DNA from 3 places in the Streptococcus sp. SS-4456 genome. Region 1 is predicted to be linked to each of the others. Evidence: predicted binding sites of a transcription regulator. Region 1 holds the regulator's gene; each other region holds the start of a gene.
What was found. Region 1 encodes NrdR, which represses ribonucleotide reductase genes. Its sites were predicted from a motif close to ACACNATATATNGTGT; they were not measured.
Positions count from the first base shown of each region.

Region 2: the regulator NrdR is predicted to act here: its motif matches at 7,901-7,916, upstream of nrdD (anaerobic ribonucleoside-triphosphate reductase).
Region 3: the regulator NrdR is predicted to act here: its motif matches at 5,753-5,768, upstream of nrdH (glutaredoxin-like protein NrdH).

Region 1 is NZ_JAVIHI010000011.1:53,788-64,004, forward strand. Features, by position in the region: gene RFK25_RS05005 (DEAD/DEAH box helicase) at 1-508, shown strand, start outside; gene RFK25_RS05010 (DUF4059 family protein) at 526-750, shown strand; gene trxB (thioredoxin-disulfide reductase) at 762-1,679, shown strand; gene RFK25_RS05020 (YceD family protein) at 1,689-2,228, shown strand; gene gndA (NADP-dependent phosphogluconate dehydrogenase) at 2,316-3,743, shown strand; gene RFK25_RS05030 (response regulator transcription factor) at 3,824-4,513, shown strand; gene RFK25_RS05035 (AI-2E family transporter) at 4,587-5,711, shown strand; gene nrdR (transcriptional regulator NrdR) at 5,799-6,290, shown strand; gene RFK25_RS05045 (replication initiation/membrane attachment protein) at 6,277-7,428, shown strand; gene dnaI (primosomal protein DnaI) at 7,428-8,327, shown strand; partial or broken gene RFK25_RS05055 (nitroreductase family protein) at 8,324-9,037, shown strand; gene der (ribosome biogenesis GTPase Der) at 9,274-10,217, shown strand, end outside.
Region 2 is NZ_JAVIHI010000015.1:2,742-12,958, forward strand. Features, by position in the region: gene RFK25_RS05685 (ABC transporter permease) at 1-61, shown strand, start outside; gene RFK25_RS05690 (SH3 domain-containing protein) at 111-1,523, opposite strand; gene argS (arginine--tRNA ligase) at 1,664-3,352, opposite strand; gene argR (arginine repressor) at 3,459-3,899, shown strand; gene mutS (DNA mismatch repair protein MutS) at 3,914-6,454, shown strand; gene RFK25_RS05710 (LytTR family DNA-binding domain-containing protein) at 6,742-7,185, shown strand; gene RFK25_RS05715 (DUF3021 domain-containing protein) at 7,182-7,622, shown strand; gene RFK25_RS05720 (hypothetical protein) at 7,656-7,829, shown strand; gene nrdD (anaerobic ribonucleoside-triphosphate reductase) at 7,970-10,141, shown strand.
Region 3 is NZ_JAVIHI010000001.1:89,421-99,637, forward strand. Features, by position in the region: gene RFK25_RS00390 (ArsR/SmtB family transcription factor) at 1-433, opposite strand, end outside; gene RFK25_RS00395 (MFS transporter) at 445-1,716, opposite strand; gene RFK25_RS00400 (DUF1846 domain-containing protein) at 1,989-3,476, shown strand; gene ptsP (phosphoenolpyruvate--protein phosphotransferase) at 3,563-5,296, opposite strand; gene RFK25_RS00410 (phosphocarrier protein HPr) at 5,301-5,564, opposite strand; gene nrdH (glutaredoxin-like protein NrdH) at 5,883-6,101, shown strand; gene nrdE (class 1b ribonucleoside-diphosphate reductase subunit alpha) at 6,143-8,302, shown strand; gene RFK25_RS00425 (hypothetical protein) at 8,328-8,720, shown strand; gene nrdF (class 1b ribonucleoside-diphosphate reductase subunit beta) at 8,732-9,691, shown strand; gene RFK25_RS00435 (CPBP family intramembrane glutamic endopeptidase) at 9,725-10,217, opposite strand, start outside.

The DNA.
Region 1 (10,217 bases):
TGAACGCAAGCGAATCATGAACCAGGTGAAAAACTTGGATTATCAGTACATCGTAGCAACAGACTTGGCAGCGCGTGGAATTGATATTGAAGGTGTTAGCCATGTCATTAACGATGCCATTCCTCAGGACCTTTCCTTCTTTGTCCACCGTGTGGGTCGAACAGGACGAAATGGCTTATCAGGCATAGCCATTACCTTCTATCAGCCGAGTGATGATGAGGACATTCGAGAGTTAGAAAAACTTAACATCAAATTCTTGCCAAAAGAAATGAAGAATGGTGAGTTTGTCGATACCTATGACCGTGATCGCCGTGTCAACCGAGAAAAAACTCGTGAAAAACTGGACTTGGAAATGATTGGCTTGGTTAAGAAGAAAAAGAAAAAAGTCAAGCCAGGCTACAAGAAGAAAATCCAATGGGCTGTTGATGAGAAACGTCGCAAGACCAAACGTGTGGAAGCGCGTGCCAAGGGACGTGCAGAGCGCAAGGCCAAACGCCAAACCTTCTAGGAGGGGTGGAAAAGACCATGTTACAAAATATTCTCAGTTTTTATTTGCAGGGGCTTTTGGTCGCAGCCCTGCTGGCTATTCTATCTAGCTTGATTTATTTTGCTGTAAGAGCAGGTAAAAAAGTTGATCGAACGCCACAAGAGCGCCAAGATTTTATATTTGATTTGTTGATGATCAACGTCATGACCATTCCAATACTTGCTTTTGGGGTCATGGGGATTTTGTTAATGTTTAAAGCATAGAAGGAAAAGATATGTACGATACAATAGTTGTTGGAGCAGGTCCTGCAGGGATGACTGCTGCCCTCTACGCAGGACGAAGCAATCTAAAAGTGGCACTTTTGGAGCGTGGAATTTACGGCGGCCAGATGAACAACACCGCTGAAATTGAAAACTATCCAGGCTATGACCATATTTCTGGTCCAGCCTTGGCAGAAAAAATGTTTGAACCTTTGGAAAAATTCGGAGTAGATCACATTTTTGGTACCTTGGTGCGTATCGAAGAAGAGGGACCAATTAAGAAAGTCATTACAGAAGACGGTGTTTTGGAAACCAAAACTGTCATTCTAGCTATGGGGGCTAAACATCGTTTACTAGGTGTTCCGGGTGAGGATACCTACAATAGCCGTGGAGTTTCCTACTGTGCAGTCTGCGACGGAGCCTTCTTCCGTGGACAAAAACTCTTGGTTGTCGGTGGTGGAGATTCTGCGGTCGAAGAAGCCCTCTTCTTGACACAATTCGCAGAATCTGTCACTATCGTTCACCGACGTGACCAGCTCCGTGCCCAAAAAGTCATTCAAGACCGCGCTTTTGCCAATGAAAAAATCAACTTTATCTGGGATAGCGTCGTGGAAGAAATCAAGGGTGATAATCTTCGGGTTCAAAGTGTCCGTATCAAAAATGTGAAAACGGAAGAAGTTAGTGAACTGGACTTCGGTGGTGTCTTTATCTATGTCGGTTTGGATCCGATGACGGATTCGGTTGTCGATTTGGGTATTACGGACGAGGCTGGTTGGATTATCACGGATGAAAAGATGGCAACCAGCAAATCTGGTATTTACGCTATTGGTGATATTCGCCAAAACCAACTGCGTCAGATTGCGACCGCTGTTGGAAATGGGGCAGTTGCTGGTCAGGAAGTCTATAACTACATCACAGAACTAGCTGAATAGGGGAATACAATGTTTCATATTTACGACATTCAGAAAAATCCAGATGGAATTTCCTTTGAGAAAACCTTGGACTTGCAGGAAGAATTGCAGGCTCGAAATAGTGAAGTTTTAGGCTTGTCTCCTGTACAAGTAAGTGGAAATGTTCGCTTTGAGTCAGGTTTCTTTTTCTTGGACTATCAGATGACTTACGATATTACCTTGGCTTCCAGCCGTTCTTTGCAACCTGTCCTGTTACATGAAGTGCAAGACGTCAATGAACTCTTTGTCGCCAATGAAGCAGTTCTTAAGGAGCAGGACTTGATTGATGAGGATATGGTACTGGTAGTAGAAGATGACCACATTGTCTTAGAAGAAAGTGTAGCGGATAATATTCTCCTAGCTATTCCTATCAAGGTTTTGACACCTGAGGAAGAGGCAGGAACCGACCTACCATCTGGTCAAGCCTGGACCTTGATGACAGAAGAAGCCTTTCAGCAAGATGTCCAGGAGAAAAAAGAAGCCAATAGTCCTTTTGCTCAATTGCAGGGCTTGTTTGATAGTGAAGAATAGTTTGGATGGTTAAATTATCTGAAAATTCTTGTCAACTTTCCCCTTTCGGTGTATAATGAAAGGGATACAAATTAGAGGAGTAAACAAATGACAAAAGCAAATTTTGGTGTGGTAGGGATGGCTGTTATGGGCCGCAACCTGGCACTTAACGTTGAATCACGTGGTTATTCAGTAGCCATTTACAACCGCTCTGCTGATAAGACAGAAGACGTTGTTGCAAGCAACCCAGGTAAAAACTTGGTACCAAGTTACGATGTGGAAAGCTTTGTGGCATCTATCGAAAAACCACGTCGTATCATGCTTATGGTTCAAGCTGGTCCTGGTACAGACGCAACCATTCAAGCGCTCTTGCCACACTTGGATGAAGGAGACATCTTGATTGACGGTGGAAATACTTTCTACGAAGACACTATCCGTCGTTCAAAAGAATTGGCAAACTCAGGTATCAACTTCATCGGTACAGGTGTATCTGGTGGTGAAAAGGGAGCCCTTGAAGGTCCATCTATCATGCCTGGTGGTCAAAAAGAAGCTTACGAATTGGTGGCAGATGTCTTGGAAGAAATTTCAGCAAAAGCGCCAGAAGATGGAGCGCCTTGTGTGACTTATATCGGTCCAGATGGAGCTGGTCACTACGTAAAAATGGTCCACAATGGTATCGAGTATGGTGACATGCAGTTGATTGCAGAGTCATATGACCTCATGCAACACTTGCTCGGCTTGTCAGTAGATGAAATGGCTGACATCTTTACTGAGTGGAACAAGGGTGAACTAGACAGCTACTTGATTGAAATCACAGCGGACATCTTGAAACGCAAGGATGACCAAGGTCAAGATGGTCCTATCGTTGACTATATCATGGATGCTGCTGGTAACAAAGGTACTGGTAAATGGACAAGCCAATCATCACTTGATTTGGGTGTGCCATTGTCATTGATTACAGAATCCGTATTTGCTCGTTATATCTCAACTTACAAAGATGAGCGTGTGGCAGCTAGCAAGGTCCTTCCAAAACCAGCTCCATTTGCCTATGAAGGAGATAAGGCTGAATTGGTTGAAAAAATCCGTCAAGCCCTTTACTTCTCAAAAATTATGTCTTATGCACAAGGTTTTGCCCAATTACGTGTAGCATCTAAAGAAAACAACTGGAACCTGCCATTTGGTGAAATCGCAAAAATCTGGCGTGCAGGTTGTATCATCCGTGCTCGTTTCTTGCAAAAGATTACAGATGCATACGGACGTGACGAAGATTTGGCAAACTTGCTCTTGGATGAGTACTTCCTTGATGTAACAGCTAAATACCAACAGGCTGTTCGTGATGTGGTAACCTTGGCTGTTCAAGCAGGAGTGCCTGTGCCAACCTTCTCAGCGGCTATTACCTACTTTGACAGCTATCGTGCAGAAAACTTGCCAGCTAACTTGATCCAAGCCCAACGTGACTACTTCGGTGCTCACACATACAACCGTAAAGACAAAGAAGGTGTCTTCCACTACGATTGGTATAGCGAATCAAAATAAATGGGATGGGCGTGTAAGCGCCCTTCTTTCTAATTTATCGCTAGCTGATTTGATTGATAGAGAGAACAATGAAAGAGATAATGGCTAAGAAAATTTTGATTGCAGGAAGAGAACGCAATCTATCGCACTTTGTTTCCATGGAATTACAGAAGAAGGAGTATTTGGTAGACTACGCTTCGACAGGGAAAGAAGCCTTGCAGTTGGCTCATGAAACAGATTTTGATTTAATATTAATGAGTTTTCAGCTTTCGGATATGTCTAGCAAGGCTTTGTCTAGGGAATTACTGGCTATAAAACCTGCAAGTGTTATTATTGTTGCTATTGATTCAGCAGATGTTGCACAGCATGGAGAAGAAGTACTTTCTTACGCTGTTTCTTATGTTGTAAAACCCTTTGTTATTAGTGATTTAGTTGAGCAGATTTCTTCTATTTTTCGAGGAAGAGATTTCATTGATACTAATTGCAAACAAGTTCACCTACATGCTGCCTACCGTGATTTGAAAATTGATTTTCAAAATCGAACAGTTACTCGTGGGGATGAGTTGATTAACCTGACCAGACGCGAATATGATTTGCTTGCAACTCTGATGAACAGCCCCGAACCTGTCAGCCGAGAACAATTGCTAGAGCGAGTTTGGAAATATGAAACGACATCGGAAACTAATGTAGTAGATGTTTATATTCGTTATTTACGTGGAAAATTAGATGTTACTGGTAAACCATCTTACATCAAGACTGTTCGTGGTGTTGGCTACGCAATGCGAGATTAAGAAAGGGGAAACTCTTTCTTTTTTTTGCTTCCTATGATAAACTGAATGCTAATCATAAAAAAATGGAGATATTATGAATTCGTCGTTTAAAGAAAAAGCTTTATTGATTTTATTGGCTGGAGCTACCCTCTTAGCTGTATTGAATTGGGATACGATATACAAGGCAGTTCAGATTTTGTTGGGAAGCATGAATTCTCTCTTTATAGGGAGTATCATTGCCTTTATTTTAAATGTGCCTATGAAAAAAATAGAGGATCAGATAGAGAAGATTTCTTTTTTGAATAAATCCAAACGTTCCTTGGCTATTGTTGGAGTGTTGATTGGTTTTGCTTTAATTGTTACTGGGTTGGTGTTGATTGTTCTTCCTACCTTGATGTCAACGGTGTCGCAATTAGTGACAGTAAGCAGCACAGCTATTCCTAAATCGGTCAATGCCCTCACAAGCTTCCTGGAAAAAAATGGACTTTTGGCTGGTCAGTTGGGTGACCAGATTGCTGGAATGCTGGACCAATTGAAAAATCTAACCTTTATTTCCAATTTGGTAACGCCTGTCTTATCGGGCTTAGTTTCAAATGTCACAGGAATTTTTTCAAATACTATGACGCTTGTTATGGCCTTCTTCTTTACATTGGCAATACTTGGAAGCAAGGAACACTTGCAATCTATGACTGGTAAATTCCTACAAGCGACACTGCCGACAAAAACTGTTCGAGTGATTAGTTATATTGGAGAGGTTATTATTGATACATACGATAAGTTCCTAATGAGCCAAATCGTAGAAGCCTGTATTATCGGTACTCTCGTATTTGTGAGTTATTCTCTCTCAGGAATTCCTTATGCCAGCATGGCAGGAATTTTGGCAGGTGTTCTATCCTTTGTGCCTTACATTGGTCCCTTTACCGCCTGTCTGATTAGTGCCTTGTTTGTGGCGGTGCAAAATCCGCTCTTGGCACTTTGGTCTATTGCTCTCTTCCAGATTATCCAGTTGATTGAGGGGAATGTGATTTACCCGCGCGTGGTTGGACAATCGGTTGGACTTCCGACCCTGTTTACCTTAGCAGCAGCCTTGATTGGTGGAAATTTGTTTGGCTTGCTTGGTATGGTCTTCTTTACACCTATCTTTGCGGTTATTTACCGTCTGGTTCGTGAATGGGTTGCTAGTCGATTGAAAAAGCAAGAGGATGCGACGATCGGTTAAAATAGAAAGTGAGTCTTGCTCGCTTTCTTTTAATTTTGTTTATTTTGTGCTATACTGAAGTGATAAAGTTTAAGTAGGAGAAAGAGTATGCGTTGTCCAAAATGTCAGAGTTTGAAATCAAGTGTCATTGATAGTCGTCAGGCTGAAGATGGCAATACCATCCGCCGTCGTCGTTCTTGCGATCAATGTGGTCAACGTTTTACCACCTATGAGCGCATTGAGGAAAAAACCCTCGTCGTTGTGAAGAAGGACGGGACTAGGGAGCAATTTTCCCGTGAAAAGATTTTCAATGGCATCATTCGTTCAGCTCAAAAACGTCCAGTATCAACTAGTGATATAGACGAAGTTGTCAACCGGATTGAGCAGAAGGTTCGTTCTCAGAGTGATGGCGAGGTCGAAAGTGATGTCATTGGTAACTTTGTCATGGATGAATTGGTGGAGTTGGATGAAATCACCTATGTGCGTTTTGCCTCTGTCTATCGTTCCTTTAAGGATGTGGAAGAGTTGGAAAATCTGCTCAAGCAGATGATTTCTAAGGGTAGTAAAGTAAAGTCAGGTGCTGCCAATGAAACCAAGTGATTTATTTACCTACATCAAGACCAGTCCTTTTACACCAGACATTATCAGTTTAAGCCAGTGCTATCAACCTATCATTAGTTTTGATGCCCTAGCCCTCTACTATTATCTCTATAGTTTTTCAGATCAGGGTCAGGGACGTTATAAATGGGCGACAATCCTCAATCACATGGATTTTGGTATGAAGCGCTTGGAGCAGGCCTTGGATCGCTTATCTGCCATGGAATTGCTACAAGTCTATCGGGCAGATGAGTTGACAGGCTTGGTCTTGTTGCCACCACTGACGGCCAAACAATTTTTGGACAAGCCCCTGTACAAACAGCTATTGGCCCAACGAATAGGTGAAGCCAGTGTGGAGGGCTTACAGGGGTCTAGACCTCCTAAAGAAAAGAATGTATCCAAAACCTTCTCTCAGGTCTTTACGCTTACTGGCCAGATTGAGGGGAGTTTTGAGAGAAAGAATGATTTTGACTGGTCGGCCTTTAAAGCCTTGATGGCTAAGGACAAGCTTCTTTTTCAAGATGAAGCTGAGGATATTATTGCCCTTAGTCACATAGCAGAGCAGGCAGGTTGGACCTGGTTGGAAACCTATCGTCAGGCTAAAGTAACAGCGATTGGACAGACAATTTCAACCAAGCGCTTGCAGCATTCACGCCAGGCAAGACCATTAGCTTCAGGAAATTTTACTCCTCAGGAAGAGGCAATTGTTCGTGAAGCCAAGGCTATATCCAGTAAGGATTATTTGCAGTTTATCAAGGATCGCCTCAAGGCGGTTGTCACTACGGCAGAGAAGAAGTGCTTGAAAGATTTGGCAAACTTGGGCCTACTTGACGAAGTTATCAATGTCTTGGTTCTCTACACTTTTAACAAGGTGGATTCGGCCAATCTGAATGAGAAATATGCCATGAAATTGGGTAACGATTTTTCCTACAAGGGGATTGGCAGCGCAGAGGCAGCTGTTCTTTACTTAAGAGAGTTGAAGACAGGTCAAGCTATCGCCAAGCCGAGCCAGCCACAAAAAACCAATGTACCTGACTGGAGTAAGGAAGAAGTGGTTATGGACACAAGCCCAGAAGCTCAGGCTAGAATGGAAGCCCTCAGAAAACGAATGTTAGAAAACGAAAGCAAGGGAGGTAGTTGATGAAATCAGTTCAAGACAGGTTGTCCCAGGCAACCAATCCAAGTCCAAAATCCTATCAGCAACTCTTTCAAGAGATTGTCAGCGATACTGAAGTTGCTGCTTTTATCAAAAAAGAAGGTTTGACCCAGCAGGAAATCACCCTCTCCATTTCTAAGTTTTTAGAATATATCAGTCAGCGTGACCTCTTTGTCAAACAGGATGAAACCTATATTGCAAAAGGCTATCAACCTGTTTTGGTCATGAACGAAGGCTATGCCGATGTTTCTTATCTTGAAACAGAGGAATTGGTCGAATACCGTCGTCTGGAAGCTATCAAGAACCGTATCCAGCTTATCAATATGCCCCAAGCACTCAAAAAAGTTACTATTGCAGATTTGGATTTCACAGACAACAATCGTGTTGAGGTTTATGAGGCTATTGATACATTTGTAGAACAGGTGGGCGAATACTACAAAGGCTTGTATCTATACGGTGATTTTGGAATTGGGAAGAGTTTTTTGATGGCTTATATGGCCCATCGCTTATCAACCAATCGCCACCTCTCTACCACCATGCTTCATTATCCAACCTTTGTGGTGGACATAAAAAATGCCATCAAAGATGGCTCTGTCAAGGAGCGAATTGATGAAATCAAGATGGCTCAGGTCTTGGTACTAGATGATATCGGAGCGGAGCAACATAGTCCGTGGGTGCGCGACGATGTGCTGCAGGTCATTCTTCAATACCGCATGCAGGAAAATCTGCCGACCTTCTTTACATCCAATTTCTCCCTCGATGATTTGGAACGGCATTTCGCATCTGGTAAGTCTGGTGATGAAACCTGGCAGGCTAAACGGGTTATGGAGCGGATTCGTTATCTGGCTCGCGATTTGCATTTGAAAGGAAATAACCGCCGATGAATGAAACCATTGATTTGATGCTGAACCATACTTCCGTCCGTCGTTTTACGGAAGAGCCCATTGAGGCGGAGCATTTGAAAGCTATTATTTCAGCTGGGCGAGCTGCGTCTAGCTGGAAGAATTTCCAGTCCTATTCCATCATTGTGGTGCAGTCAGAGGAGAAAAAACAGGCTCTCTATGATTTGGTGCCCCAGCCAGCTATTTTACAGGCTCAGGCAATTTTGCTCTTTGTGGGTGACCATAACCGTGTCAGCAAGGCGGCTCAACTCCACGGTTCAGACTTTGATGCCAAGGGAACAGAGAATCTCCTGATTTCTTCTGTTGATGCGAGCCTAGCAGGGCAAAATGCCCTTTTAGCAGCTGAAAGCTTGGGCTACGGTGGGGTCTTCATCGGTATGATTCGCCATAAGGCCTTGGCAATAGCAGAGCTGTTCAGCTTGCCAGACTTTACCTATCCGATTTTTTGCATTGCACTAGGTCGGCCAGCCCAAAACCATCCTGTTAAACCACGTTTGGCAAGCGAAGCCATTGTCTTTCAGGAAGAATATGTGGAGTAAGGTGTAGATGTGATTGAAGCCTACGACCAAGTTCAGACGGAATATGCAGGAGCCCGTCAGACAGAAACATGGTCTGAGCGAATGGTTGCTCAGTTTGGTCAGCCAGAGCAGCCTGAAACCAGGGCTGTATTAGAAAAAAATAAACTATTGTAAGTTATAGTCTTTTTGTTTGCTTTTAGTACTCGCTCAAACTGTCTGGGAGACAGTTTGAGGTTGGTGTTAAAGTGAACCAAGTTCACATCAAAAGCTGCAGACAGTACTGGAGTACGGCAAAGCGAGTTCAAATAATGATGACATTATTTGAAGTTGGAAATGGGGAAACGAAGTTTCCTCATGCGTCGACGTAATAAAAGATAAACGAAAACGACTATATTAGAAGAGGAGGAGCTATGGCTCAACCAACTATCGCCATCGTTGGCCGTCCCAACGTTGGTAAATCAACACTATTTAACCGTATTGCGGGGGAACGTATTTCTATCGTAGAAGACGTGGAAGGTGTGACCCGCGACCGTATTTATGCTACTGGTGAGTGGCTCAATCGTAAGTTTTCCTTGATTGATACGGGTGGTATCGACGATGTGGATGCACCTTTCATGGAACAAATCAAGCACCAGGCTGAGATTGCCATGGATGAAGCAGATGTTATCGTCTTTGTTGTTTCAGGTAAAGAAGGTGTGACAGATGCGGATGAGTATGTATCGCGTATCCTTTATAAGACCAACAAACCAGTCATTTTGGTTGTCAATAAAGTCGATAACCCTGAAATGCGGAATGACATCTACGATTTCTATTCGCTTGGTCTTGGGGATCCCTACCCAGTATCATCTGTGCATGGTATCGGTACAGGGGATGTCTTGGACGCTATCATTGAAAATCTGCCAGCTCAGGAAGTAGAGGAAAATCCAGATATTATCAAGTTCAGCTTGATTGGTCGTCCAAACGTTGGTAAATCCAGTTTGATTAACGCTATTTTGGGTGAAGAGCGCGTGATTGCATCGCCTGTTGCTGGAACGACTCGTGATGCTATTGATACGCACTTTACAGACCCAGAAGGTCAAGAATTTACCATGATTGATACCGCAGGGATGCGCAAGTCTGGTAAGGTCTATGAAAATACGGAGAAATACTCCGTTATGCGTGCCATGCGTGCCATTGAACGCTCGGATGTTATACTCATGGTCATCAATGCCGAGGAAGGTATTCGTGAGTACGACAAACGCATCGCAGGCTTTGCCCATGAAGCTGGTAAGGGGATGATTATCGTCGTTAACAAGTGGGATACGCTTGAAAAAGACAACCACACCATGAAGAAATGGGAAGACGATATCCGCGA
Region 2 (10,217 bases), on a different contig from region 1:
CTTCCATCTGCGTAAGCCAAAGGAACAGCCAAGTACAGCTATCAATTCTACCGATATTTAATCATCCAAAAAACTGCATGGTGCATAGTGACCCTGCAGTTTCTTTGTTTTTATGGAATGGCAATGTAGCGACGGGCTCCAGAAAAGCTGACATAGCTAATCCATTGACGGCCTTCGGCTGTGACAACCCGGTCATAGCGGACAGAAGAACCAGCACCGTAGTAGGTGATTTCACTTGCGGACTGGCTAGGGCGATTGCGGACAATGGCTTTGCTAGAGAAGGTGTAGGTACCGGAGGCTGGAAGGTTTTTATTTGTTTGAGTTGCTTGCTGTGGTGCAGGACTTACTTCTACTTGTTTGATAGGAATGTAGCGTCTTTGACCACTATAGCTGAGGTAGCTAATCCACTGGTAGCCATCAGCTGTTAGAACCCGGTCGTAACGTACGCTCTCACCGGCATAATAGTAATCCAAGGTTGTGCTAGATTGTTTGGCTTCATTTTTAATTGGCGCTTGTTGGGTGAAGGTATAGACACCGCTGTTTGCTAAGCCAGCTGCCTGAGTAGGTGCAGTGCTAGTTTGACTGACAGGGGAGCTAGCTAGATCCTTGAAGTGAATGTAGCCACTGACAGAGTTTTTATGAATCATTCGACGACCGTAGGTGTATCGAGTACCGTAGTTGTATTCTTCAATTTCGACCATGTCACCTTGGATGCTAGATACCCAGGCAACGTGCATAGGTGAGGTCCACCAAGCTACTGCTCCCACGGCAGGGTTCATATCCACGCGGTAACCTTCACGCTGCGCTCGGTATCCCCAGACATCCGCATTACCGTAAGCTGGTGGGATTTCAAAACCGTTGACTTTACTGAGGCGAAAGGCTACAAAAGAAGTACATTGACGGGTGTAGAGCCTCCAGGGGTCAATAGCGTCAACCGCTGTATAAGGATAATCATCCCCCAAGGCACTGGTGGAGCTGGAACGTGTGCTGGCAGTACGAGTTTGGGTAGTCAGTCGAGTTCTGGTGGTGTTGGTTTGTGTTTGGGTGTTTGATTTTTGGGAAATGGCAGGGCTACTTGTTGATGAAGTATTAGTTTGACTTTGGTTGGTACTTGTTTGTCTAGTCTGACTTTGACCTTGCTGTGAGGAAGGTGCTGTTTGTTGAGAACGCGTTTGACTAGCTGGACTAGTTGATGGAGTGGTTGTTTGAATGGGCTTAATTGCTGATGTTGCTGTACCCGTAACGTTTTTTTCTTGCGATATTTGTTCTGTATTGGATTTAGTAGATGGTGTAGTGTTTGTTTGGTTTGTACTAGATTGACTAACTTGATTGTTTTTTTGTTCAGTAGTGCTACTTGTTGTTTGGGCTATAGTTGGGCTTGTAGATGGACTAGTTGTCGTATTTGCACTAGCTACTGGTCCAGCAGTCAGGCAGGCGTGGGCTAGTAGGACAGAAGCGGCACCGAGAGAATAAGTGCGGATAGAAAAGCGTGGTTGATTTGCTGTAAGTGGTGTTTGTGTCATTCAGACTCCTTTGATGATTTTTTTGTAGGGGGTTATTCCCCCTCGCTACCTCTATTCGCACTTGTCTGATAAATTTTGAGAATTTTTTTGTCGCTGATGATAAAAAATCCTCAACCAGTAGGATTGAGGATAGTTTAGTATTACATTTTCTCTGGAGCTTTTACGCCGAGGAGGCGAAGGGCTTCTTTTAGGACGACACCAGTTGCGTAGGCAAGTGCCAAGCGGCTGTCACGCTCTGGGTTTTCATCCAAGATACGCGTGTGTGCGTAGTACTTGTTGAAGGCTTGAGCTAGGTTGATAGCGTATTTGGCGATAAGTGATGGGTCAAATTTATCACCGGCACGTTCAACAAGGTTTGAGAAGTTTTGGATGTGCTTGATGATGTCCCAGCTTTCTGCGTCAGCTAGCTTGTAGTCATTTTCTGCGTTTGGTACAAAGTTTGCCTTGCGTAGGATAGACTGGATGCGGGCGTATGCGTATTGTACATAAGGACCTGTTTCACCCTCGAAGGAAACCATAGCTTCCAAGTCGAAGTCGTAGCCGTTGTCACGGTCGGTCTTGAGGTCGTAGAACTTCACAGCGCCGACACCAACTGCGTGTGCCACTTCTTCCTTGTTTTCAAGGTCAGGGTTTTTAGCTTCAATTTGAGTAAGGGCGCGTGAAATAGCTTCGTCAAGAGTTGGCTCGAGTAGGATGATATTTCCTTTACGAGTAGAGAGTTTTTTCTTGTCCTTGGTAACCAGACCGAAGGTGATATGGGTCATATCGTCGCTCCAGTCGAAATCCATTTCTTTCAAGACAGCCTTGAGTTGTTTGAAGTGGTTGATTTGCTCCTGACCAACGACATAGATGCTTTTCACGAAGTCGTAAGTACGTTTGCGGTACATAGCTGTTGCCATGTCACGTGTGATGTAGAGGGTAGCGCCATCTGTCTTCATGATGAGGGCTGGTGGAAGATTGTAGCTTTCAAGGTCAACGATTCTCGCACCTTTAGATTCTTGAAGAAGTCCTTTTTCTTCTAAGATTTGGATACCTTCGTCCATCTTATCGTTGTAGAAGGCCTCACCGTTATAGCTGTCGAATGTTACATCAAGTTTGTCGTAAATGCGGTTGAATTCGACCAAGCTCTCATCACGGAACCATTGCCACAATTCATGCGCTTCTGGGTCGCCGTCTTCCAATTTTTTGAACCATTGGCGTGCTTCGTCGTCCAACTCAGGTTTTTCTTCTGCCTCAGCATTGATACGGACATAGAGTTTAAGAAGTTCTGAGATTGGGTCAGCTTCGACCGCAGCCTTGTCACCCCAGAGTTTGTAGGCAACAATCAACATACCAAATTGTTTGCCCCAGTCACCCAAGTGGTTGATACGGATTGGCTTGTAGCCTAGTTTTTCGTGGATGTTGGCAAGGGCATCGCCGATAACGGTTGAACGCAAATGTCCAACTGAGAATGGTTTGGCAATGTTTGGGCTAGACATGTCGATGGTTACATTGCGTCCTTGACCGATGTTGAGTTTACCGTATTGGTCTTTTTCAGTAATAACATCTGTCAAGACTTGGTGGGAGATAGCAGCCTTGTCCAAGAAGAAGTTGACGTAAGGACCGGTAGCTACAACCTTTTCAAAGCCAGTAGTGTCTAGTTTTTCAACGATGTCTGCGGCGATAGCCTGTGGAGCCTTTCGTTCTACTTTGGCAAGTGAGAAGGCAGGGAAGGCGATGTCACCCATTTCTGATGATTTCGGTTTTTCTAGCAGATTGTAGATAGCTTCTACTTCCAAACTCGGAAGGATGGCGGCTAGTCTTTCTGCAATCACTTGTTTTTGATTCATATAGGATTTCCTCCAACGTTATTGATTCTATTTTATCACATTTCTAGGTCAATAGCGGTGAAAAGTGTTATAATATTTTTATAAATATACATTCTGAGGTAAGATGATGAATAAAGCAGGGCGACATGAATTGATAAAAAACATGATTCATCAAGAGAAGATTGGACGCCAAACGGATATTCAGAAAAGGCTTGAGAGTCAGGGGATTATTGTAACTCAGACAACCTTGTCTCGTGATTTGCGTGAATTGGGTGTCATCAAAATTCATGAGAATGGTCGTTCCTTCTATTCTTTAGCGATTGAAGAAGAGGGAGTGAATTTCGTTGAATTATTGGCCCAATATGCTTATAAGGTTGAGCGAGCGAGTTTTATTTTGGTTCTTCATTCTGACTTGGGTGAAGCGGCCTTGATGGCTAATATTATTGATGCAGAGAAGCCATCGTCTATTTTGGGAACCTTGGCTGGTGCAGATACGCTGTTGGTTATCTGTCGTGATGAAGAGGCAGCCCAGCAGGTCGAAGCTGAGATCAATCATTATTTGGAGTAGAATTGAGAGGAAGAATGGCAGTAGAGAAAATTTCTCCAGGCATGCAGCAGTATCTGGATATCAAAGCAAACTATCCAGATGCTTTTTTGCTCTTTCGCATGGGTGACTTTTATGAATTGTTTTACGAGGATGCAGTAGAGGCTGCACAGATTTTAGAACTATCCTTGACCAGTCGGAATAAAAATGCGGAAAATCCCATTCCTATGGCAGGTGTTCCCTATCATGCAGCCCAGCAGTACATTGATACGCTTGTTGAACTGGGGCACAAGGTGGCCATTGCTGAGCAGATGGAGGATCCCAAGCAGGCAGTCGGCGTGGTCAAACGGGAAGTAGTGCAGGTCATCACACCTGGTACGGTCATGGATTCTACCAAAATGGGAGCCGATAGCAACTACCTGGTCACTATTGACCGTCAGGGTGTGCAGTTCGCACTTTCTTATATGGATGTGTCAACAGGTCAGTTTTTTGTGACTAGTTTGGACGATTTTACTAGTCTTTGCGGTGAAATTCGTAACTTGAGGGCGCGGGAATTGGTCATCGGCTATGCTCTGTCGGAGGAAGAAAAGCAGGTCTTTTCAAACCAGATGAACCTCCTGCTCTCTTTTGAGGATGAGGTGACGGAAGATGTCCAGCTGATTGACAATTCCTTGACAGACTTGGAAAAGGCTGCGGCGGGCAAACTTCTTAGCTACCTACATCGGACACAGATGCGGGACTTGAGCCACTTGCAAAAGGTGGTCCACTATGAAATCAAGGACTATCTGCAAATGGACTATGCAACCAAGTCCAGTCTAGACTTGCTTGAAAACGGTCGGACAGGCAAGAAGCACGGTAGCTTGTACTGGTTGTTGGATGAAACTAAGACAGCTATGGGCATGCGGCTCTTGCGGGTTTGGATTGACAGACCACTGATTGATCTCAAGCGGATTGAAAGCCGGCAGGCTGTTGTGCAGGTTTTTCTGGATTACTTCTTTGAGCGGAGTGATTTGGTAGAAGCCTTGAAAGGTGTCTATGACATCGAACGCTTGTCCAGTCGGGTATCCTTTGGCAAGACCTTGCCCAAGGATCTCCTACAACTTTCTCAGACCCTTGGAAATGTCCCTGCTATCAAGAATATCTTGCTACAAATGGATCAGTCTGCCTTGACTAGCTTGGTGGCAGGTCTGGATCCAATCCCAGAACTACATGCCCTTATCAGCTCTGCTATTGACCCAGAAGCCCAAGGAGCTATTACAGACGGAAACATCATCCGCACGGGCTTTGATGAAACCTTGGACCAGTACCGTCTGGTCATGCGTGAGGGTGCGGGCTGGATTGCGGAGATTGAGGCCAAGGAGCGTGAAGCGTCTGGTATCAATAATCTCAAGATTGATTACAACAAAAAAGACGGTTACTACTTCCATGTGACCAATTCCAATCTGGCCAATGTACCAAGTCACTTCTTCCGCAAGGCAACCTTGAAGAATTCGGAGCGGTTTGGGACGGAGGAGTTGGCTAAAATCGAAGGGCAGATGTTGGAAGCCCGTGATAAGTCGTCTAACCTAGAGTACGAGATTTTCATGCGGATTCGCCAAGAGGTTGAAAAATACATCAGTCGCTTGCAGAAGTTGGCTCGGACCATTGCAACCATTGATGTCTTGCAGGCTTTTGCGGTTGTGGCGGAGCAGCAGCACTGGGTCTGCCCACAGTTCAATGCGGATAAGCTGTTGGATATTGAGCGTGGTCGTCACGCTGTGGTGGAGAAGGTCATGGGCAAGCAGACCTATATTCCCAACTCTATTCAGCTGGACCAGGCTACCACCATGCAGCTGATTACAGGGCCTAACATGAGTGGTAAATCGACCTATATGCGTCAGCTGGCAGTCATCGTCATTCTGGCACAGATGGGTTCCTATGTACCAGCAGACCAGGCGACCCTACCAGTCTTTGATGCTATTTTCACCCGTATTGGTGCAGCAGATGACCTAGTCAGCGGTCAATCGACCTTTATGGTAGAGATGATGGAGGCCAACAAGGCAGTCCGCTTGGCAACAGACCAGTCCCTAATTCTCTTTGATGAGCTGGGTCGGGGAACAGCCACTTACGACGGCATGGCTCTGGCCCAGTCTATCATCGAGTACATTCACGACAAGATTGGTGCCAAAACCCTCTTTGCTACCCACTACCACGAGTTGACCGAGCTCAGCCAGACCCTGTCAGGCCTTGAAAATGTCCATGTATCGACCTGGGAGGAGGACGGCCAAGTGACCTTCCTCCACAAGATTGCCCAAGGCCCAGCCGACAAGTCCTACGGAATTCATGTGGCTAAGATTGCGGGAATGCCAGAGGAGTTACTAGAGCGGGCGGATAGGATTTTGCAGACGCTTGAAAACCAAGCCCCTACTGCACCAGCAAAACCAGCTCCATCAGTGGTGGCAGAACCGTCTGGTCAAATCGACCTCTTCGCAGACACACCTTCTCACCCAGTCCTCGAAGAATTAGAAAAACTGGACATCTACAATATGACCCCTATGGAAGTTATGATGGCTGTGGCAGAACTGAAGAAGAAATTATAATATAGTCATTTAGTTTGCTTTATTACTTCGTTAACTCACTTTGCCGTACTCCAGTTATGTCTACGGCTGTTGATGCGAACTTTGTTCGCTTTATTTCCAACCTCTAACTGTTCCCCAGACAGTTAGAGGTTGGAAATAAAGCAAACTAAAAGACTATACAATGAAGGTCAGAACAGCTGTTCTGGCTTTTTTGCCGTTTAGTGCTGGAAAACGACCACATAGCCAAAAGCCCTTGAAACCTGTAAAGAAATGGTGTTTAATAGGGTCAGAAAGAGAAAGGAGAGAATATGAAAGTAAAACTAGCTATTTCACCAGAAATTTTGGAAGATTTGGTGACTATTGAAGCACAGGCTATGTCTGAGCAGGTTAGTCACTTGATGACCTATATTCAAAACTTGGATAAGCAGAGATCCAGTCTTACTGTCAAAAAAGGGGAACAGGTTTATCTTGTGGAGCATGATGAGATTGTCAGACTCTACTTGGAAGGTAAGGTTTTACAGGTGGAAACAGTAGAAACTACCTATACTTCCAACCTGCGTTTATATCAGGTTAAGGAGGACTTGCCGGCAAACTTTTTACAAATCTCCCAGTCGGAAATTATTCACATCAAGCAATTGGACCACCTCAAGCTGACCGCCAACGGTCTGGTCAAGCTGGTCATGAAGAATGGCTCGGTTACCTACTCATCCCGTCGCTATCTAAAAACTATCAAAGAAAGGTTAGGACTATGAAAAAATACATCTTATCAGCCAGTTTAGGCATTGCAATCGGAACTATTATCTCCATTATCACATCAGCCGTCTTCGGACAGGGAACCTACCTCCCTCTAAATCCCTTTTCAACCATGGGGGCTTACTACCTGAGCAACTTTAATCAAGTAACCGTCATGCTGATTTGTGTAGTCATTTGGGCAGCAATCGGTCTCTTGTTCCAGCTGGCAGACAAGATTTTTGAACAGGACTGGAGCCTTTTGCGAATGACGGCAACGCATTTTTGCATCACAGCTTTAGGCTTTACACCGCTGGGCATTTTGGCTGGCTGGTTTCCCGTGAAACTTGGGGCCCTTCTCTTTTTCTGGCTCATCTTTGTCTTGGTATACGCTCTGCTATTTTTCCTAAACTATCGGAAAATGGAACGGCAAATCAAGGACATCAACGGTCGTTTGTAGTATAATAGCACTATCATTTTGTTGGAGTGTTTTATGAAAATTATTTTGACAATTGTCTATAGCTTGGGAGTGGTGTGGAATATCCTCTTTCTTGCGATGAATGTTGGCAGAATTCCTGTCATCAACTTGCTTTGGCCTGCTGTGATTTTAGTGGCATGTGCCATCAATTTGTACTTTTTATGGACCAGAAAACAAGAGTCAGATTAGGCTCTTGTTTTCATTTTTTTTCAGAAACGAAGTCTATATTTAGTGCAAATTTTCTATTTTTATATTTTTTGACACAAGATATTGATTTTTAATTTGTGAAATGTTACACTAGTAGCAGTGAAAAAATGGAGGCCAGTCAGATGAAGAAGCGAGAAAATGATGTAGAAAAACTGAATTTAGTCGTCTTGAAACGGGACGGTCGAATGGTGTCTTTTGACGAGCAAAAGATTTTTTCTGCTCTTTCGCGGGCCAATCAGGAATTGGAACACCCTGTGTCAGAGGCTGGTCTGCGACTGGTTTTGGAGGCAAGCTTGCAAGAGATTGGCCGCCGTTTTACAGGCGATATTCAGATTTATGAAATCCAGACTATTGTGGAGCAGGAGTTGCTCAAGGCTCATTTGTATGAGCTGGCAGAGCGGTATATCCAATACCGGACCCAGCGGGATTTTCGACGTCATCAGGCGACGGATATTAACTTTGAAATCCACAAGCTATTGAGCAAGGATCAGGCCTTGGTCAACGAAAATGCCAACAAGGATGCGGATGTTTTCAATACTCAACGGGACCTGACAGCAGGTATTGTCGGAAAGTCTATCGGTCTCAAACTCTTGCCAGCTCATGTGGCCAATGCCCATCAAAAGGGGGACATCCATTATCACGACTTGGATTACAGCCCTTATACTCCCATGACTAACTGTTGTTTGATTGATTTTAAGGGGATGTTGGCTCAGGGATTTAAGATTGGGAATGCGGATGTGGAAAGTCCCAAATCGATTCAGACGGCTACGGCACAAATTTCGCAGATCATTGCCAATGTATCCTCTAGTCAGTACGGGGGCTGCTCAGCAGATCGGATTGATGAGGTGTTGGCTCCTTATGCTGAACTTAATTATCAGAAGCATTTGAAGGAAGCGAAAGACTGGGTCTTGCCAGACAAGCAGGAAGACTACGCCCGTGCCAAGACGCAAAAGGATATCTACGATGCCATGCAGTCCTTGGAGTATGAGATTAACACCCTCTTCACATCCAACGGACAAACGCCTTTTACATCACTGGGTTTTGGTCTGGGGACCTCCTGGTTTGAACGGGAAATTCAAAAGGCCATTTTGAATATTCGTATCAAGGGTCTGGGACGCGAAGGTCGGACAGCCATTTTTCCCAAGCTGATTTTCACAGTTAAACGAGGCTTGAACTTGGAGCCTGATTCGCCTAACTACGACATCAAGCAGCTGGCGGTGGAATGTGCCACCAAGCGGATGTACCCAGATATGCTGTCTTATGACAAGATTGTCGAGTTGACAGGTTCTTTCAAGGTGCCAATGGGTTGCCGTTCCTTCTTACAAGGTTGGCAGGATGAAAACGGTCAGGATGTGACATCCGGGCGGATGAACTTGGGTGTCGTGACCGTCAATCTGCCACGGATTGCCATGGAGTCTGCAGGAGATATGGATAAGTTCTGGGAAATCTTTGCAGAACGCATGGCTATTGCCAAGGATGCCTTAGTTTACCGTGTGGAGCGGGTCAAGGAGGCGACCCCTGCCAATGCACCGATTTTGTATCAGTACGGGGCTTTTGGCAAGCGACTGGCCAAGACCGATGCGGTGGATGAGGTTTTCAAACATCGCAGAGCGACCATTTCGTTGGGCTATATCGGACTTTATGAAGTAGCAGCTGTTTTCTACGGTGGTCAGTGGGAGGATAATCCAGAGGCAAAAGATTTCACGGTGGATATTATCAAGAAAATGAAAAACTTGGTTGAAGATTGGTCGGATGAATATGGTTATCATTTCTCTGTTTATTCGACCCCATCGGAAAGTCTGACAGACCGCTTCTGCCGCATGGATACGGACAAGTTTGGTCTGGTCGAAAACATCACCGACAAGCAGTATTACACCAATTCCTTCCACTATGATGTGCGGAAAAATCCGACTCCCTTTGAAAAATTGGATTTTGAAAAGGTCTATGTGGAGGCGGGTGCCAGCGGTGGCTTTATCCACTACTGTGAATACCCTGTACTGCAACAAAATCCAAAGGCCTTGGAGGCTGTTTGGGACTATGCCTATGACCGTGTAGGCTATCTGGGGACCAATACCCCGATTGACCATTGCTATTCCTGTGATTTTGAAGGGGATTTTGAGCCAATGGAGCGTGGCTTCAAGTGTCCAAACTGTGGCAATAGCGACCCCAAAACAGTTGATGTTGTCAAGCGGACCTGTGGTTACCTAGGAAATCCGCAGGCCAGACCTATGGTCAACGGACGCCACAAGGAAATTATTTCTCGTGTCAAACACATGAATGGGTCTAGTTTATAAAGAATGGACATGAGGGCTTCCGTGGTTTTGAGGAACTACGGAAGTTTGTTATAATAGAGGGAAAATATAATAGCTC
Region 3 (10,217 bases), on a different contig from region 1:
ACCACTTATCTGCCGGCTTTTTATCCGTTTTTTCCAAAAGTTCCATGAGGCTGAGGGTCTTCTCACGATGTCCGTCATTTTCAGACGCCAACATGGTTCGCATGGCATCTTCTACTTCTTCTTGAGACAGCTTTAAAATCATTTGACAGGCTTCCTCAACTGTCTTTGGATCCTGTCCATCATTCAAGATATAGAAATAAAGACTATGCAAAATATTAAAAATATGTCCCCAGACAAAGACTTGATTGACTTCCTGACGAAAATCTGCCAACTTTTCTTCAATCTCATCACGAATGTCCAAGGCATCTTTGAGAATGTCTTTTTCTTTCTGTGAAAAATCCGCCTCAATCGGTTCCTCACGTTCTGTAACAATTAAAGGAATAAAGAATTTTTCGACAATTTCGCTTCTATAATCTCGGTAATCTAATTTCATACGCATACTTTCTAAGCTTGAACTACTTCGTTATTTGATTTACGACCTGTAAGAATAGTATAGCCCAAGAGTCCCACAGAAAGCAAGAGGAAGATGAGGGAAATGCTTGTAACAGATAAGATTGTTGTTACCATTAGGGCAACCAAGGCTTGACCAGCTACCATACCGATTTGACAGAAGCTTGTAATACCAGCGTCAACAGTTGCCAATTTATCCTCTGGTAATTTATTCATAACAAGGGCACTCATTTTTGGATTAAAGATTCCCAAGGTCATAGCTGTCACAAAAAGAACTGCTAATACCACATAGATATTGTGAAGGAAGAAACCTGAGAAAATCAAGACTGGCATCAATGTAGAGAATTTGAGGAGATTGATTAAGCTGACATTTTTGAACAAAGCCATACCGATACTTGACCCCAAGATACTACCAACTGAGAAGAAAATGGAAATCAAAGCAACGGTTGTTCCTGCATTGACAATCACAAAGTCTGAGAACTCCTTCATATTTAGAATAACTAATGGTGAAAGTGCGGTAAAAATGGCATTCAGGCTGGTAATGGTCACAATTGACGCTTTGAGAACAGGAATATTCTGAACAGCTTGGTAGGATTCTTTGAGACTGTTACGCATACCCTTGATAAGTCCTGCTTCTGTTTCTGTTTGCTCAGCTTCTTGGATAGGATTTTCCTTCAGTAGCTTGGCAAGAGCTGGACGGAGGGTTGCCATGATGGTAAGACTGACCAAGAAGGTCCCTGCATTGAAGAAGGCGAGATTCTGGTAAGACATAAAGCCGATGAGAATGGCACCGCTAGCTTGGAAGGCAATTTGCAAAAGTGATTTCACCGTCATCTTGAATGCCATTGCTGTTTCACGATCTTCCGCTGCCACAACCCTCAGACTAACTGGCATATAAAGGCCATTTTCATATTGACCCGACAAATCAGACAAGAAATTGATGACACATACGACTGCTACAATCCAGAGGGCTGGTGTAAATCCCATTAGTAAACCAACGAGGGCATACAGACCGACACGTACGACCAAGGTAGCCAGAATGGTATCCAGTTTGTTTTTTGTCTTGTCCGCCCAGATTCCCATAAAGAGACTGGCCAAAATCGGCAAGGTTTCAGAAGCGGTAATCATAGCCAAGGCAAACTTGGTATCTGGTAGAAGCAAGACATAGTTCATCAGGGCTAGATAGTAGAGTGTGTCACCAAAGTTGGAAATCAAATCCGCTACAAAGCTGGATAGAAATAATTTATTGTTGACTAGTTTTTTCATAAACATCTCCTTAAACAGATATTAAACATTTGTTTAATATTATTTTACACTTTATTTTAATAAAATCAATATTTAATTTTATAAAAATTAAATATTTTTTAAACAATTGTTTAATTTTTATTCTATCTGGCTTTTTCTTGACAAGATAAGCACAGTTTGTTATAGTATTGTTCGGGCACCTCTTTTGAGAGGTCGGAGAAAAGGCTCCCTAGTTTTAGGGAGCTATTTTTTGTTTTTCCCGAAGTTTAGTACATCATCGGAGGACTTATTGGATGAAAAAAATCGCATTTGATTCAACTAAATACTTGAATTTGCAACGTGATCACATTTTAGAGCGTATTGCCCAATTTGAAGGCAAGCTCTATATGGAATTTGGTGGAAAAATGTTGGAAGATTTCCACGCAGCCCGTGTTTTACCAGGTTATGAACCAGATAATAAAATCAAGCTCCTCCAAGAGTTAAAAGACCAAGTAGAAATCGTCATCGCTATCAATGCCAGCAATATCGAACATTCTAAGGCACGCGGCGACCTAGGCATTTCTTACGACCAAGAAGTCTTCCGCTTGATTGATACATTTAATGATATTGATATTTATGTTGGTTCTGTGGTCATTACCCAGTACCGCAACCAACCAGCCGCAGACGCCTTCCGCAAACAGTTGGAAAAACACGGCATCAAGTCCTATCTCCACTACCCAATCAAGGGCTATCCTTCTGATATTGACCACATCATCTCACCAGAAGGTATGGGCAAAAATGACTACATTGAAACTAGTCGCAATCTCGTCGTTGTCACCGCACCTGGACCTGGTTCAGGTAAATTGGCGACTTGTATCTCCCAACTTTACCACGACCAACTGCATGGCGTAACATCAGGCTATGCCAAGTTTGAAACCTTCCCAGTGTGGAACTTACCACTCCACCATCCCGTTAACTTGGCCTATGAAGCAGCAACTGCCGACCTGGACGACCTCAACATGATTGACCCCTTCCACCTGCAAACTTATGGCAAAACTGCGGTCAACTACAACCGTGACATCGAGGTCTTCCCTGTCCTCAACCGTACCTTTGAACGTATTTTGAACAAATCACCATACGCCTCACCGACAGACATGGGCGTTAACATGGTGGGCTATTCCATCGTGGACGAGGAGGCTGCGATTGAAGCATCCAAGCAAGAAATCATCCGTCGCTACTACCAGACACTCGTTGATTTCAAGGCAGAGCGGGTGAGCGAGCAAGCAGTTAAAAAGATTGAACTCCTCATGAATGAAGTCGGTGTGACACCAGCAGGTCGTAAGGTTGTTGTCGCTGCGCGCGAAAAAGCAGAGCTAACTTCAAGCCCTGCCCTTGCTATTCAGTTGCCAACTGGAGAGATGGTAACAGGTAAGACATCCGACCTCCTCAAACCAACTGCAACTGTCCTTCTCAATGCTATCAAGCAAATTGCTAAAATCGATGATGAAACTCTTCTCATTGAACCAAACTACATCCGTCCAATTCAAGAATTGAAGGCAGATTATCTGGATAAGGCAAATACACGACTCGATGCAAGTGAGATTCTTAACGCCCTTGCCATCACTGCACAAGATAGCCCTGTCGCTACACAAGCAATGAAAGAATTAGGCCAATTAAATGGTAGCGAAGCCCACTCAACCGTTATCCTATCCGATGAAGACAAGAGTGTTCTACGCAAGTTAGGCATCAATTTAACCTTTGATCCTATCTATCAGCACAATAAGTTTTATCAGAAGAACTAAAGACAAAAATAGACTTGCCCCGGCAAGTCTATTTTTGTTATAGAAAAAACAAGGATATTTCTAGCCTTGTTTTTCCATTTTATCTATTAGTTAAAATCAACATACTCTTTTTGAAGTTCAAGAACTTCTTCTGCCGTTGCACATTCTGTCAAGGCACGGTGAGCATATTCTTCCATCTTAGCTGTGTCAAGTGTCTTCATGAGGCTACGTGTACGAAGGACAGAAGTTGCACTCATAGAGAACTCATCCAAGCCCATTCCGACAAGAAGTGGAACAGCTTGTTGATCACCAGCCATCTCACCACACATACCAGCCCATTTGCCTTCTGCGTGTGCAGCCTTGATAACATTGTTGATCAAGCGAAGGATTGATGGGTTGTATGGTTGGTAAAGGTATGAAACTTGTTCGTTCATACGATCTGCTGCCATAGTATATTGGATAAGGTCGTTTGTACCAATTGAGAAGAAGTCAACTTCTTTAGCAAATTGGTCTGCAATCATAGCTGCTGCAGGGATTTCAATCATGATACCCACTTGGATATCATCTGCAACTGCTACACCTTCAGCCAACAAGTTTGCTTTTTCTTCTTCAAGGATCGCTTTTGCTGCACGGAATTCTGTCAACAAGGCAACCATCGGGAACATGATACGAAGTTTACCATGTACTGATGAACGAAGAAGGGCACGCAACTGCGTACGGAACATTTGGTTACCAGTCTCAGAGATAGAGATACGAAGGGCACGGAAACCAAGGAATGGGTTCATTTCGTGTGGAAGGTCGAAGTAAGGAAGCTCCTTATCACCACCAATATCCATTGTACGAACCACAACCGGCTTACCGTTCATACCTTCAAGAACAGCCTTATAAGCTTCGTATTGCTCATCTTCTGTTGGGAAGTCTTGTGAGTCCATGTACAAGAACTCTGTACGGTAAAGACCAACTGCTTCAGCACCATTATCGTTTACACCTTCAACGTCTTTTGGTGTACCGATGTTAGCTGCCAATTCGAAGTGTTTGCCGTCAGCTGTCACTGTTTGAGCATCTTTCAAGAGTGCCCACTCAGCTTTTTGTTTAGCATAGGCTTCGCCAGCTGCCTTAAATTCTGCAATCACTTCTTCAGATGGGTTGATAACAACTTCACCTGTGATACCGTTAACAGCGAGGACATCACCATCTTTCACGATTTCAGTAATATTATTTGTACCCAATACAGCTGCAATCTCAAGTGTACGAGCCATGATAGCTGAGTGACTTGTACGTCCACCGATGTTTGTTACAAAAGCTTTAACAAACTGTTTGTTCAATTGTGCTGTATCAGATGGTGTCAAGTCGTGTGCAATAACGATAGACTCTTCATCAATTGTCGCTGGGTTTGGCAAACGAACGCCAAGCAAGTGAGCAAGGACACGTTTAGCAACGTCGCGGATGTCTGCTGCACGCTCTTGCATGTATGGGTTATCTTCCATACCTTCAAAGATAGCGATGAACATATCCGTTACTTCTTTCAAACCTGTTTCAGCATTTGTTTTCTTAGCACGGATAGTTTCCTTAATCTGACCAATCATTTCTGGGTCAGCAAGAACCATCAAGTGTGCATCAAATACGGCTGCGGCTTCTTCACCAAGGCTAGCTACTGCGTTCTCACGAATAACAGAAAGCTCGTTTTGAGAAGCTGCAAGAGCAGCATCCAAACGAGCCTCTTCTGCATTTGTATCTTCAACTGTAACAGTTTCGAAGGACAAATCTGGCTGAACGAGTAGATATGCCTTAGCAACGGCAACACCATCAGATGCTGCAATTCCTTTAAGCATTTCAGTCATCTTCTTATGCCAATCCTTCTTTTTCCATTGTTTCAGTGATAGCTGCGATTGCATCGTCAGCATCAGCACCTTCAGCAGAGATTGTTACATCAGCGCCTTGACCAACACCAAGACTCATAACACCCATGATAGATTTAAGGTTTACAGATTTTTCTTTGTAGTTCAAAGTGATGTCTGAAGCGAATTTGCTAGCAGTTTGAACAAGCAAAGTTGCTGGACGTGCGTGGATACCTGTTTCTGCCACGATGTGGAAGTCTTTTGAAGCCATAGTTGGATTCTCCTTTGTTTTTACAAAATTTTGAGTTATTTGTGATAACCCTTACAAAAAGCATTATATCACTTTTTGAAATCATTTTCAAGAATTTTTTCGTTTCTTTCAGTAAAACTATTTTTTATGAGATTATAAAAGTCCTGAAAACATCGTGAAAGCTTGGTTTCAAAGGATTTGTGCCATTTACACAAGATATGGTGTTTGTTCGTTTTTTGTCATACTATATTTTGTGATAGTTGTGGACTTCCTTCTTGACTTTGACCACAAAATCTTGTATGCTAGATTGGTATATTTATTTTAAAAAGGAGAAATTGAATGGTTACCATCTATTCAAAAAATAATTGTGTTCAATGTAAGATGAGTAAAAAATTTCTTGATGAGCACAATGTGGCCTACAAAGAAATCAATCTAGACGAGCAACCTGAATTTATCGACCACGTTAAAAACCTTGGTTTCTCAGCAGCGCCAGTTATTGAAACTGAAAATGAAGTTTTCTCTGGTTTCCAACCAACAAAATTGAAAGCCTTGGTATAAACTATACCAAGTTACCCCTAGTATAGAAAGAGATTGCGATTATGAGTTTGAAAGAGTTAGGCGATGTGTCCTACTTCCGTTTAAATAACGAAATCAACCGTCCAGTCAATGGACAAATTCCTCTCCACAAGGATCTAGAAGCAGTTAAAGCTTTCTTTAATGAAAATGTCCTTCCAAATACTAAGCAATTTGATAGCATTTTAGACAAGATTGCCTACTTATTAGAAGAAAACTATCTTGAAAAAGAATTTTTGGACCAGTATAGCCCAGAATTTATCATCAAAATTGATCAATTCTTGAAAGACCAAAACTTCCGCTTCAAGTCCTTCATGGCTGCCTACAAGTTCTATAACCAGTATGCCCTTAAAACCAACGACGGCGCCTACTACTTGGAGAGCATGGAAGATCGCGTTCTCTTCAACGCCTTGTATTTTGCTGAGGGCGACGAAGAATTAGCACTAAACCTGGCCAACGAAATGATTCATCTTCGTTACCAGCCAGCAACACCGTCTTTCCTCAATGCAGGTCGTGCCCGTCGTGGTGAATTGGTGTCTTGTTTCCTCATCCAGGTCACAGACGACATGAACTCAATTGGACGTTCTATCAACTCTGCTCTGCAATTGTCCCGTATCGGTGGTGGTGTCGGTATCTCCCTCAGCAACTTGCGTGAGGCTGGCGCACCAATCAAGGGCTACGAGGGAGCTGCTTCTGGTGTCGTTCCTGTCATGAAACTCTTTGAGGACAGCTTCTCCTACTCCAACCAACTTGGGCAACGTCAAGGTGCTGGGGTTGTTTACCTAGATGTTTTCCACCCAGACATTGTCGCTTTCCTTTCAACTAAGAAGGAAAATGCCGATGAGAAGGTTCGCGTGAAGACCTTGTCGTTGGGTATCACTGTTCCTGATAAGTTCTATGAATTGGCACGTAATAATGAAGACATGTACCTCTTCAGCCCATACTCTGTGGAATTAGAGTACGGTGTGCCTTACAGCTACCTTGATATTACGGAGAAATACGACGAGCTAGTAGCAAACCCACGCATTCGTAAGACTAAAATCAAGGCACGTGACCTAGAAACTGAAATTTCTAAACTTCAACAGGAATCTGGCTATCCTTATGTTATCAACATCGATACAGCCAACCGTAGCAATCCTGTTGACGGCAAGATTATCATGTCCAACCTCTGTTCAGAAATTCTTCAAGTACAGACGCCAAGCGTCATCAATGATTCTCAGGAATACTTGACCATGGGGACAGATGTATCATGTAACCTTGGCTCAACCAACATTGTCAACTTGATGAAATCGCCTGATTTTGGACGTTCTGTCCGTACCATGACTCGTGCTTTGACCTACGTGACGGACCATTCGCACATTTCTGCGGTACCGTCTATCGAAGCTGGAAATGAACGTGCACATTCTATCGGACTTGGTGCCATGGGACTTCACTCATACTTGGCACAAAACTTGATCGACTACGGATCAAAAACAGCCGTAGAGTTTACCAACATCTACTTCATGCTCCTCAACTACTGGACTTTGGTAGAATCAAATAACATTGCCCGCGAACGCAAAGCTACTTTCCATAACTTTGAAAAATCAAAATACGCAGACGGCACTTATTTCGATAAATACGTGACTGGTGACTACCAACCACAATCTGACCGTGTGAAAGAACTCTTTGAAGGAATCTTTATTCCAAGCGGACAAGATTGGGCTGACCTCCGTGAGAAAGTCATGGCAGATGGTCTTTACCACCAAAACCGCCTAGCTGTTGCACCAAACGGTTCTATCTCTTATATCAACGACGTTTCTGCTTCTATTCACCCGATTACCCAACGGATTGAAGAACGCCAAGAGAAGAAAATCGGTAAAATCTACTATCCAGCAGCAGGTTTGGCAACAGAAACCATTCCATTCTACAAGTCTGCCTACGACATGGATATGCGGAAGGTTATTGATGTCTACGCTGCTGCAACAGAACACGTAGACCAAGGTTTGTCCCTCACTCTCTTCCTCCGCAGTGAGCTTCCAAAAGAACTCTATGAATGGAAAAAAGAGAACAAACAAACCACTCGTGACCTCTCTATCCTTCGAAACTACGCCTTCAACAAGGGTATCAAGTCAATCTACTACATCCGTACCTTCACGGACGACGGCGAAGAAGTCGGAGCAAACCAATGTGAGAGTTGTGTGATTTGATTTTTGTTATTTAAAAGGAAATATTATGAACAAAATTAAATATTTGTTGGTAGAATCAACTCAGATATTGAAATCGGTAAAATGGGACTATGCAAAAATGGCTCAACTCGTAAAACTATGGGGAGGTCCAAAAAAAGCAGTTTTAGCTTTTGCTACGATTACCGCAACCATAGCTTCCGTAGCAACTCTCAGTTTTCAAAAGTTATTCAAAAATTTTATGTCAAGGTTAACTCCTAAAAAATCCAATAAAGATAGCGACCAAAATGAAATTGATAAACTAATTCAATTAAAAACTGAAGAGTATCTTAATAATGTCCAAGAAAGAAAAAATAATAATTTGAGTACAGATGATATTGATAAAGAATATAATGATTTTATCAAGTCACTCCTAGAAAATAACAATACAACACAACAATAAAAGGAACTAATATGGAAACCTACTACAAAGCCATAAACTGGAACGCCATTGAGGATGTGATCGACAAGTCAACTTGGGAAAAATTGACCGAGCAATTCTGGCTCGATACGCGGATTCCCTTGTCAAACGACTTGGATGACTGGCGGAAACTGACTGCTGAAGAAAAAGACCTGGTTGGTAAGGTCTTTGGTGGATTGACGCTCTTGGATACTCTACAATCTGAAACAGGTGTCCAAGCTCTTCGCAACGATATTCGTACACCGCATGAAGAAGCTGTTTATAACAACATCCAATTCATGGAGTCTGTTCACGCCAAATCCTACTCTTCTATCTTCTCAACCTTGAACACCAAGTCTGAGATTGAAGACATCTTTGAATGGACCAACAGCAACGAATACTTGCAACGCAAGGCTAAGATTATCAATGAAATCTACGAAACTGGTACACCACTTGAGAAGAAAGTAGCCAGCGTATTCCTAGAAACCTTCCTCTTCTACTCTGGTTTCTTCACGCCACTCTACTACCTTGGTAACAACAAACTAGCCAACGTTGCGGAAATCATCAAGCTGATTATCCGTGACGAATCTGTTCACGGTACCTACATTGGCTACAAGTTCCAACTTGGTTTCAATGAATTGTCCGAGGAAGAACAAGATAAACTCCGCGACTGGATGTATGACCTGCTCTACCAACTTTACGAAAATGAAGAAGGCTACACGCGCTCCCTCTATGACGCAGTCGGCTGGACTGAGGAAGTTTTGACTTTCCTTCGTTACAATGCCAACAAGGCCCTCATGAACTTGGGACAAGACCCTCTCTTCCCTGACTCAGCAGACGATGTCAACCCAATCATCATGAACGGTATTTCAACTGGTACATCTAACCACGACTTCTTCTCACAAGTTGGTAACGGATATCTACTCGGTGAAGTTGAAGCCATGCAGGACGATGATTACTTGTATGGATTATAATCAAAAAAAGCAGTTCATTGAGCTGCTTTCTTTTTATACTAAAAATACAATCATAAAATAAGAAATGCCGTTGTTAAGCATATGTAGGGCCATTGGATAGCGGATATCTTGCTTCACCAAATAGAGCCATGCAAAGATTGCTCCCATTGTGAAATAAATCAAAAATTGTGGAAGAGTGGCTGGACCATGCACAAAACTAAACAAGGTTCCTGAAACTAGGCCGTAGAGCAAGACAGATTTTACATCGGATAATTTAGGGAAGAAATAGGTTGCCAAGAAACCACGGAAAATCAATTCTTCAAAGATACCTGCAAAAATGACTACCATGAAAAAGGAGTGAATAGGTGCAGACTGGATAAAGGCAACTGCATTTTTCTGATTATCTGATTCAGGAACTGGTAGGAGAAATTGGAGAATGAAGTATGCAAGATAGGCTAACAGCGGATAGGCAATCTGTTTTAGCCAAGGCTTATCTAGCGTCAGCTGCATTGTTTTTCTCGGATACAAGACTTTCCAAAGAAGGTAG